2 regions of the Streptomyces sp. 142MFCol3.1 genome follow, and region 2 is predicted to be linked to the other one. Evidence: predicted binding sites of a transcription regulator. Region 2 holds the regulator's gene; the other holds the start of a gene.
The links. The regulator HspR, encoded in region 2, represses chaperone genes until heat shock. The targets are predictions, from matches to a motif close to TTGAGNNNNNNNNNCTCAA.
Positions count from the first base shown of each region.

Region 1: a site for HspR is predicted at 1,750-1,768, ahead of lon (endopeptidase La). Genes of this name have one in related genera too.

Region 1 covers NZ_AUKV01000013.1:242,149-246,348, reverse strand. Annotated here, with positions in the region: gene lon (endopeptidase La) at 1-1,727, opposite strand, end outside; gene H305_RS0121100 (spermidine synthase) at 2,598-3,275, shown strand; gene H305_RS0121095 (response regulator transcription factor) at 3,389-4,126, shown strand; gene H305_RS0121090 (HAMP domain-containing sensor histidine kinase) at 4,162-4,200, shown strand, end outside.
Region 2 covers NZ_AUKV01000002.1:272,277-276,476, forward strand. Annotated here, with positions in the region: gene H305_RS0103725 (hypothetical protein) at 1-405, opposite strand, end outside; gene H305_RS0103730 (sugar ABC transporter substrate-binding protein) at 530-1,666, opposite strand; gene H305_RS0103735 (heat shock protein transcriptional repressor HspR) at 2,218-2,664, opposite strand; gene dnaJ (molecular chaperone DnaJ) at 2,670-3,848, opposite strand; gene grpE (nucleotide exchange factor GrpE) at 3,882-4,200, opposite strand, start outside.

The DNA.
Region 1 (4,200 bases), on a different contig from region 2:
AGCTCGCGCTCACCCAGTTCGTGCTGGGCCGCGACCTTGCGCAGCAGTCGCGCGACGGCCCGCTCCATGTTGCGCACGCCCGCTTCCCGCGTGTACTCGCCGGCCAGCTTGCGCAGCGCACCCTCGTCGAGGGTGACCTCGTCCGGCTTGAGACCGGCCCGCTCCAGCTGGCGCGGGAGCAGGTGGTCCCTCGCGATGACGACCTTCTCGTCCTCGGTGTAGCCGTCGAGGCGGACCAGCTCCATACGGTCGAGCAGGGCCTCCGGGATGGCTTCGAGCACGTTGGCCGTGGCCAGGAACACCACGTCGCTGAGGTCGAGTTCGACCTCCAGGTAATGGTCGCGGAAGGTGTGGTTCTGTGCCGGGTCGAGCACTTCGAGCAGGGCCGCGGCCGGGTCGCCGCGGAAGTCCGACCCCACCTTGTCGATCTCGTCCAGCAGGACCACCGGGTTCATGGACCCGGCCTCCTTGATGGCACGGACGACACGGCCGGGCAGCGCTCCGACGTAGGTACGCCGGTGGCCGCGGATCTCCGCCTCGTCCCGGACGCCGCCGAGGGCGACGCGGACGAACTTGCGGCCCATCGCGTGGGCGACGGACTCGCCGAGCGAGGTCTTGCCGACGCCGGGCGGGCCGACGAGCGCGAGCACGGCACCGCCGCGACGTCCGCCGACCACTCCGAGACCGCGCTCGGAGCGCCGCTTGCGCACGGCGAGGTACTCGGTGATCCGCTCCTTCACGTCCTCCAGGCCGGCGTGCTCGGCGTCCAGCAGCGCCTTCGCGCCCTGGATGTCGTACTGGTCCTCGGTCCGCTCGTTCCACGGCAGTTCGAGGACGGTGTCGAGCCAGGTCCTGATCCAGCTGCCCTCGGGCGACTGGTCACTGGACCGCTCCAGCTTCTCGACCTCCTTGAGCGCGGCCTCACGGACGTTCTCCGGAAGATCGGCGGCCTCGACGCGGGCACGGTAGTCGTCGGACTCGTCCTCGGGGGACTCGCCCTTGAGGTCGCGCAGCTCCTTGCGCACGGCCTCCAGCTGGCGCCGCAGCAGGAACTCGCGCTGCTGCTTGTCGACGCCCTCCTGCACGTCCTTCGCGATGGACTCGGCGACATCCTGCTCGGCGAGGTGCTCGCGGAGCTGCTCGGTGGCCAGCTTCAGCCGGGCGACCGGGTCGGGGGTCTCCAGCAGCTCCACCTTCTGTTCGATGGACAGGAACGGGGAGTAACCGGAATTGTCGGCAAGGGCGGAAACATCGTCGATCTGCTGTACGCGGTCCACGACCTGCCAGGCGCCGCGCTTGCGCAGCCAGCTGGTGGCGAGGGCCTTGTATTCCTTGACCAGGTCGCCGACCCGGCCGGGCAGGGGCTCGGGCAAGGTCTCGTCGACCCGGGTGCCCTCCACCCACAGTGCGGCACCGGGGCCCGTCGTCCCCGCGCCGACCTTCACACGCCCGCGCCCGCGGATCAGCGCGCCCGGGTCGCCGTCGGCCAGGCGGCCGACCTGCTCGACGGTGCCGAGCACGCCGGTGCCCGCGTACGTCCCGTCGATGCGTGGAACCAGCAGCACCTGCGGCTTGCCGGGCGTCGATCGGGCGGCGGCCTGGGCGGCCTCCACCGCGGCGCGCACATCGGTGTCGTTCAGGTCCAGCGGAACCACCATTCCGGGCAGCACGACCTCGTCGTCGAGCGGCAGCACGGGCAAGGTGAGCGGTGTGGACGTCGAAGCCATGATCTCCCCTTCGGCAGTCAAGTTGAGCTACGCCGACTCAATGCTGGAGGCGCTTCGATTGTTCCCCGGGTTCCGTTCGCTGTGAGCGATCGCTCATTTCCGGGCCCGGTCCGGGGGCCCACCGACGGCGGTCGCCCCGGGGAATGCCTGGTGAAGCCGGTGGTCGGCGCCGGGCGGGGGCCATGGTCCACGATCGGGCGAGGGCCGTGGTCGGCGACGCCGGGCGACTCCGGTGCTCACGGTGCCGCCCGCGCCGCCCGCGCCGGGCCAGGGTGCGGGCGGAGATCCCCACGGCGAGGGCCATCGGTTGTCCCCACTCGGTCATGGGGGGGGCGATCAGGTCCGCGACCGGCATCGCGCCGAAGCCGGTCAGGAGCGGCAGGCACAACCGCGGGGACAGCGGTCCGGCGAGCGCGCCGACGTTCCTGGCGCCGCCGAAGCCGACGCCGCGGTCCAGGCGGTGCAGAGGGCTGGGGGCAGGTGGCCGACGAGGACCGCGAGGCCGACGGGCACCTCGGTGGCCGGCGTGGCGGCCGTGTGCCCGAGCAGGAAAACGCCGGGCCGTGCGCAGCCCGCCGGTCCGCGGCTCCAGCGCGGTGAGGACGACGGCACGTCCCGGGCGTTTCGTGCCGAGTCCGGCCCGCGCGGCCGTCTGCGCAGACCGTCGGACCGGGCCGCCCGTGACCCGCCGGGACACGTTCGGATGAATCCCCCGGCAGCCCCGGCGGGCCGCCGCACCGGAGGCGGCCGGCGACGGCGCCCCTCGTCGCGGGATCCCGTGGCGTCCGGCGCAGTTCGTCCCCCGCGGACACCACCCCGGACACGGAAAATTCGGATGCCCGTCCGGGCGGAAGTGCCAGGATGAGCGCCATGACCACCTCGTACGACACTCCTGTAGTCATCGACCGCAGCGAGGGCCCCTACGGCGAGGTCGTGCTGCGGCGACACGGTGCGCTGCTGCAGATCATCGCCAACGGGTGCTTCCTGATGGACACTTCCGACGGCCGCTCGGAGCGTCTGCTCGTCGACGCCGCGTACGACGCCCTGGACGGGCGCAGGGATCCGGACGTGCTCATCGGGGGTCTCGGCGTCGGGTTCTCGCTCGCACACGCCGCCGCCGATCCACGCTGGGGGCGTATCACCGTCGTCGAGCGCGAGCCCGCCGTCATCGGCTGGCACCGGGCAGGCCCACTGGGCGAGTTGTCCGCGGCGGCGCTCGCCGACCCGCGCACGGACATCGTCGAGGCCGATCTGCTCGCCTACGTCAATGAGACATCCGACACGTACGACGCGCTCTGCCTGGACATCGACAACGGACCCGACTGGACCGTCACCGAGAGCAACGAGGGGCTGTACGCGAACGCCGGACTGGCAAGCTGCGCAAGGGTGTTGAAGCCCGGCGGAGTGCTCGCTGTCTGGTCGGCCCAGCCCTCTCCGGAATTTGAAGGAACCTTGCGGAATGCCGGGTTCCAACGGGTGCGTACCGAAGAGATCCCGGTTGCCCGGGGCGTTCCGGACGTCGTGCATCTCGCGGTCAGGCCTGGATAGCCGCGGCACGGTGACTGCCCGTACTCTGCTTCCCTGACGCGGATCATTCAAGCGTCAAGCGCAGTCATGGGATCACCCCACGGATTCCGGAAAGCACACCTCAGGGGCGGGCGATGGAGCAGACACACACCTCCCAAAACGGCACGGCGGCGACTCCGGGCGCTCAGCGCCGGGTGCTGGTGGTCGAGGACGACCCGACGATCGTCGACGCCATCGCAGCCCGCCTGCGTGCCGAGGGATTCCTGGTGCAAACCGCGGGCGACGGCCCGGCCGCCGTCGACACCGCCGAGGCATGGCAGCCCGACCTGCTGATCCTCGACATCATGCTGCCCGGCTTCGACGGCCTGGAGGTCTGCCGCCGTGTGCAGGCCCAGCGCCCGGTTCCGGTGCTGATGCTCACCGCGCGCGACGACGAGACGGACATGCTGGTCGGGCTCGGCGTCGGCGCGGACGACTACATGACGAAGCCGTTCTCCATGCGTGAGCTGGCCGCCCGCGTGCACGTCCTGCTGCGGCGGGTCGAGCGCGCCGTGGTCGCGGCGTCGACGCCGCGCAGCGGCATCCTGCGGCTCGGCGAGCTGGAGATCGACCACGCCCAGCGGCGGGTTCGGGTCCGTTCCGAGGACGTGCACCTGACGCCCACCGAGTTCGACCTCCTGGTCTGCCTGGCGAACACCCCGCGCGCGGTACTCTCGCGCGAGCAGCTGCTCGCCGAGGTGTGGGACTGGGCGGACGCTTCCGGGACCCGCACCGTGGACAGCCACATCAAGGCCCTGCGCCGGAAGATCGGCGCCGAGCGGATCCGCACGGTCCACGGTGTCGGCTACGCGCTGGAGACCCCGACTCCCTGAGCCGGGTCGTCGGGACCTTCGAGGGGGCTGATGTGATGAGCGGGCTCGGGGAGCGCGGAGCCGGCCGGCGCGAG
Region 2 (4,200 bases):
CAGCCGGTCCACGTCCACCGTGCCGTCCACGAGCCGCTCCAGCAGGTCGACGGAGAGCTCGTACTCGGACTGGACGTAGCCGCCGACGGCCGAGCCGTACACGGTCAGCTCGGCCGTCTCCGTGTCCGTGCGGACGTGGACCTCGAAGGCGGGCGGGGTGTCGACGCCGCCCGTCGCCAGGTCGATGACCGTGTCGGCCACGCTGTTCACCAGCCAGCGCGTGCTGGACCGCACCGGGGCGTAGTGCACGGCGACACCGCGCACCTGCGGCCACGGCCAGAAGGCCTGCTGGTCCGTGCCCACGGCCTGGATCCCCTCGGCCGTGAGCCGCACACCGCGTGCGTGCCCCTCGGGCTCGGCGCCGAGGTACACGCTCTCCTCGGTGATCCAGAACAGGCCGATCATGGCCACGGGGTGCCTCCAGCGGGACGACGGCGGGACGACCGCACGGCGCCGGGTCCACGACGGCACCACGGCGTGCGGTCCCCCTGTGAGACACCCACGGGCCCGGATCGGTTCAGCCGTCGCCCTACTTGAGGCCGGCGGAGTTGCACGCCGCCTTGTACGCGGCCGTGCAGATCTGCTTGACGGTGTAGATGCCGTCCTGGATCACCGTGTCGTCGATGTTCTCCCTGGTGAGGTCGACGACGGGCACGAGCTGGGCCGGGATGCCCTTGTTCGTGGGGCTGTCGACCTTGTCGCGGGTGAGCGCGTCGAACTCGATCGACCGGCCCTGGACCTTCGCCACGGCCATCTCCGCGGCGGCGCTGGCCTCCTGCGGGTACGACTTGTAGACGCTCATGTACTGGTCGCCCTTGACGATGCGCTGCACCGCGTTGAGCTCTGCGTCCTGGCCGGTGACCGGGGGGACCTTGCTGACGCCGGCGGTCTTCAGGACGTCGATGACAGCGCCCGCGAGGCCGTCGTTGGCCGAGTAGACACCCGCGATGTTGTCGAGGCCGACCGCCGAGATGGCCCTCTCCATGTTCGCCTTGGCGTTGACCGGGTCCCAGTCGGTGGTGTCGTACGTCTTGGCGATGACAACCTTGTCCTTGAGCTCGGACAGGGCGCCCGCCTTGAACTGCGCGGCGTTCGGGTCGGTGGGGGACCCGTTCATCATGATGATCTTCTTCGAGGTTGCGCTGCCGCTCTCGTCCTGGACCGCCTGGAGCAGGGCCTTGCCCTGGACCTCGCCGACGAGTTCGTTGTCGAAGGAGATGTACGCGTCGATGGGGCCCTGCGCCAGCCGGTCGTAGGCGATGACGGGGATGCCCGCGTCCTTGGCCTTCTTCACACCGGCGGCGATGGCCTTGGAGTCCACCGCGTCCACGAGGATCACGTCGACCTTGTCGTCGACCATCTGCTGGAGCTGGTCGTTCTGCTTGGCCGCGTCCTGCTGGGCGTTGGCGTAGGTGACCGTGCCCTTGTGGCTGGTGAGCTTCTCCACCGTCTCCTTGATGATCGGGTAGTCGAACCTCTCGTAACGGCTGTTCTCCTTCTCGGGGAGGAGCAGGCCCACCGTGATGTCGTCGCCCTTCGAAGGGCTGGCCTTGGTTCCGTCGCCGCCGATTCCGTCCACGACGCCGCAGCCGGCGACTGAGACGGCCATGGCGGACGAGGCCAGGGATATGACGGTACGACGCAGACGGGTGTTACGAGTGTTCACATCAGGTGCCTTCCGGGCGAGGTTGCAGCATTGCGACCCAGGTGGCTGAAAGCCAACGCGGCGATCACCTCAGCGTCAAGGAGTAACCACTTAACGAGATGGCAACGGCGTTCTGTGTTCCCCAAGTGAACACGATGGGAAGAGGGTACGCCCTCTCTTCCACCGATCCCCTCGGCTTCACCTTCTGACGTCCACGTCCGCACGGCCAACTTCCGTGGTCAGGGGCGCTGATCGGCCGGAAATCCACCCGTCCGCGACGGTCCGCAACCGCCCGCAGGAACACGTGGAACCGGCCAGAGGGACGGCGTCTGCGGCCTCTTCGCCCCTGCTCCCGCCACACCGGTCGGCCCGTTCACTTCTGCGGACGCAAACGCCGCCTTCGCGTTCAATTGCCGTATCCAGCCTACAAGTGGCATTCATCTGCGAAGACGGCATTCGCGGGCACACGGAAGAAGACGGACGACCGGGCACCGCACCGCCGCCGCGCTCCGGAGGGAACGACGCGAAGGGGCCCGGAGGTTCGACCTCCGGGCCCCTTCGCGGTGCTTGTCCTACTCGGGCTGGCGCTTCGGGCGCCACACCACCAGTGCGCTCGTCTGCTGGACCTCCTGATAGGGGACCAGGTCACGGCGGTAGGAGGCGTGGACGGCCGCCTCACGCTGCTGCATCGCCACGGCCGCGCCGTCCAGGGCCGACTGGAGCTCGGCGACACGGGACTGGAGCGCGGCGACCTGGTTCTCCAGTTCGATGATGCGCTTGATGCCGGCCAGGTTGATGCCCTCGTCCTGCGACAACTGCTGGACGGTGCGCAGCAGTTCGATGTCGCGTGCCGAGTAGCGCCGGCCCCGCCCCGCGGTGCGGTCGGGCGAGACCAGGCCCAGGCGGTCGTACTGGCGAAGCGTCTGCGGGTGCAGTCCGGAGAGCTGGGCCGCCACCGAGATGACGTAGACCGGAGTCTCCTCGGTCATTTCGTACGGGTTGCGTCGACGACCGTCCATCTCTTTCATGCTCCCTTCGCGGCCTGGAACAGCTCCGCCCGCGGGTCCTCGTCCGCGGTCGCCTCGCGATACGCCTCCAGGGCGTCACGCGCCTTGCCCGAGAGGTCGGTGGGGACCGACACCTCGACGGTCACCAGGAGGTCGCCCCGGGTGCCGTCCTTGCGGACCGCACCCTTGCCGCGGGCGCGCATGGTGCGGCCGTTGAGCGTGCCCGGGGGCAGCTTGAGGGTGACCGGCGGTCCGCCCAGTGTCGGGACGCGGACCTCTCCGCCGAGCGCCGCCTCCGCGAAGGTGACGGGGACGGTGACGGTGAGGTTGTCGTCCTTGCGGCCGAAAACCGGGTGGGCGTCGACGTGGACGGTGACGTACAGGTCACCCGCCGGGCCACCCCGTTCGCCGGGAGCGCCCTTGCCGCGCAGCCGGATCCGCTGGCTGTCACTGACTCCGGCCGGGATACGGACCTGCATGGTCCGGGAGGACTTGGCGCGCCCCGATCCGTTGCAGACCAGGCAGGCGTGCTCCGCGATCAGGCCGCGGCCCTTGCAGTCCGGGCAGGGGTCGGTGAGCGAGAACCCGCCGCCCGAACCCCGCGCGACCTGGCCGGTGCCGACACAGGTCGGGCACACGCGCGGCGTGCCGTTCTTGTCGCCGGTGCCCGAGCACGCCTTGCAGGGCGACTGCGAGGTCATGCGCAGCGGTACGGTCGCGCCGTCCACGGCTTCCGTGAAGCTCAGCGTGACCTCGGTGTCGATGTCCTGGCCGCGCCGGGGCTGCGTACGGGTGCCGGTGGTGGTGCCACCGCGGTTGAACAGGCCCCCGAAGACGTCGCCGATGCCGCCGCCGAAGCCCCCTGCGCCTCCGCCCTGGGCGCCGCCTCCGAAGAGGTCGCCCAGGTCGAAGTTGAAGGAGCCGCCACCGGCGCCGGGACCCGGCCGGAAGCCGCCGTTGCCGAAGAGGGCGCGTGCCTCGTCGTACTCCTTGCGCTTCTTGGGGTCGCCGAGCACGTCGTTGGCCTCGGAGATCTCCTTGAAGCGCTCCTCGGCCTTGGCGTTGCCCTTGTTGGCGTCCGGGTGGAACTCGCGGGCGAGCTTCCGGTACGCCTTCTTGATCTCGGCCTCGGTGGCGTCCTTGGGGACGCCGAGGACCTTGTAGAAGTCCTTCTCGATGAAGTCCTTGGTGCTCATCCTCGACGTCCCTCCTTCCTCATGCGTTCAACGTCAGCCCTCGTCCGGGCCACCGTTCTCCTTGTCGTCGGCGGTCTCCGCGGATTCCGACGATTCCGCCTTGACCGTCTGGGCCCCCGGCTGGGGTTCGGCGACGGCCACCCGCGCGGGGCGGATGGTGCGTTCGCCGATGCGATACCCAGGCTGCAGAATCGCCACGCACGTCGTCTCCGTGACGTCCGGCGCGTACGAGTGCATCAGGGCCTCGTGGATCGTCGGGTCGAAGGGCTCGCCCTCCTTGCCGAACTGCTGGAGCCCCATCTTCGCCGCGACGGTCTCCAGCGACTCGGCCACCGACTTGAAGCCGCCGACC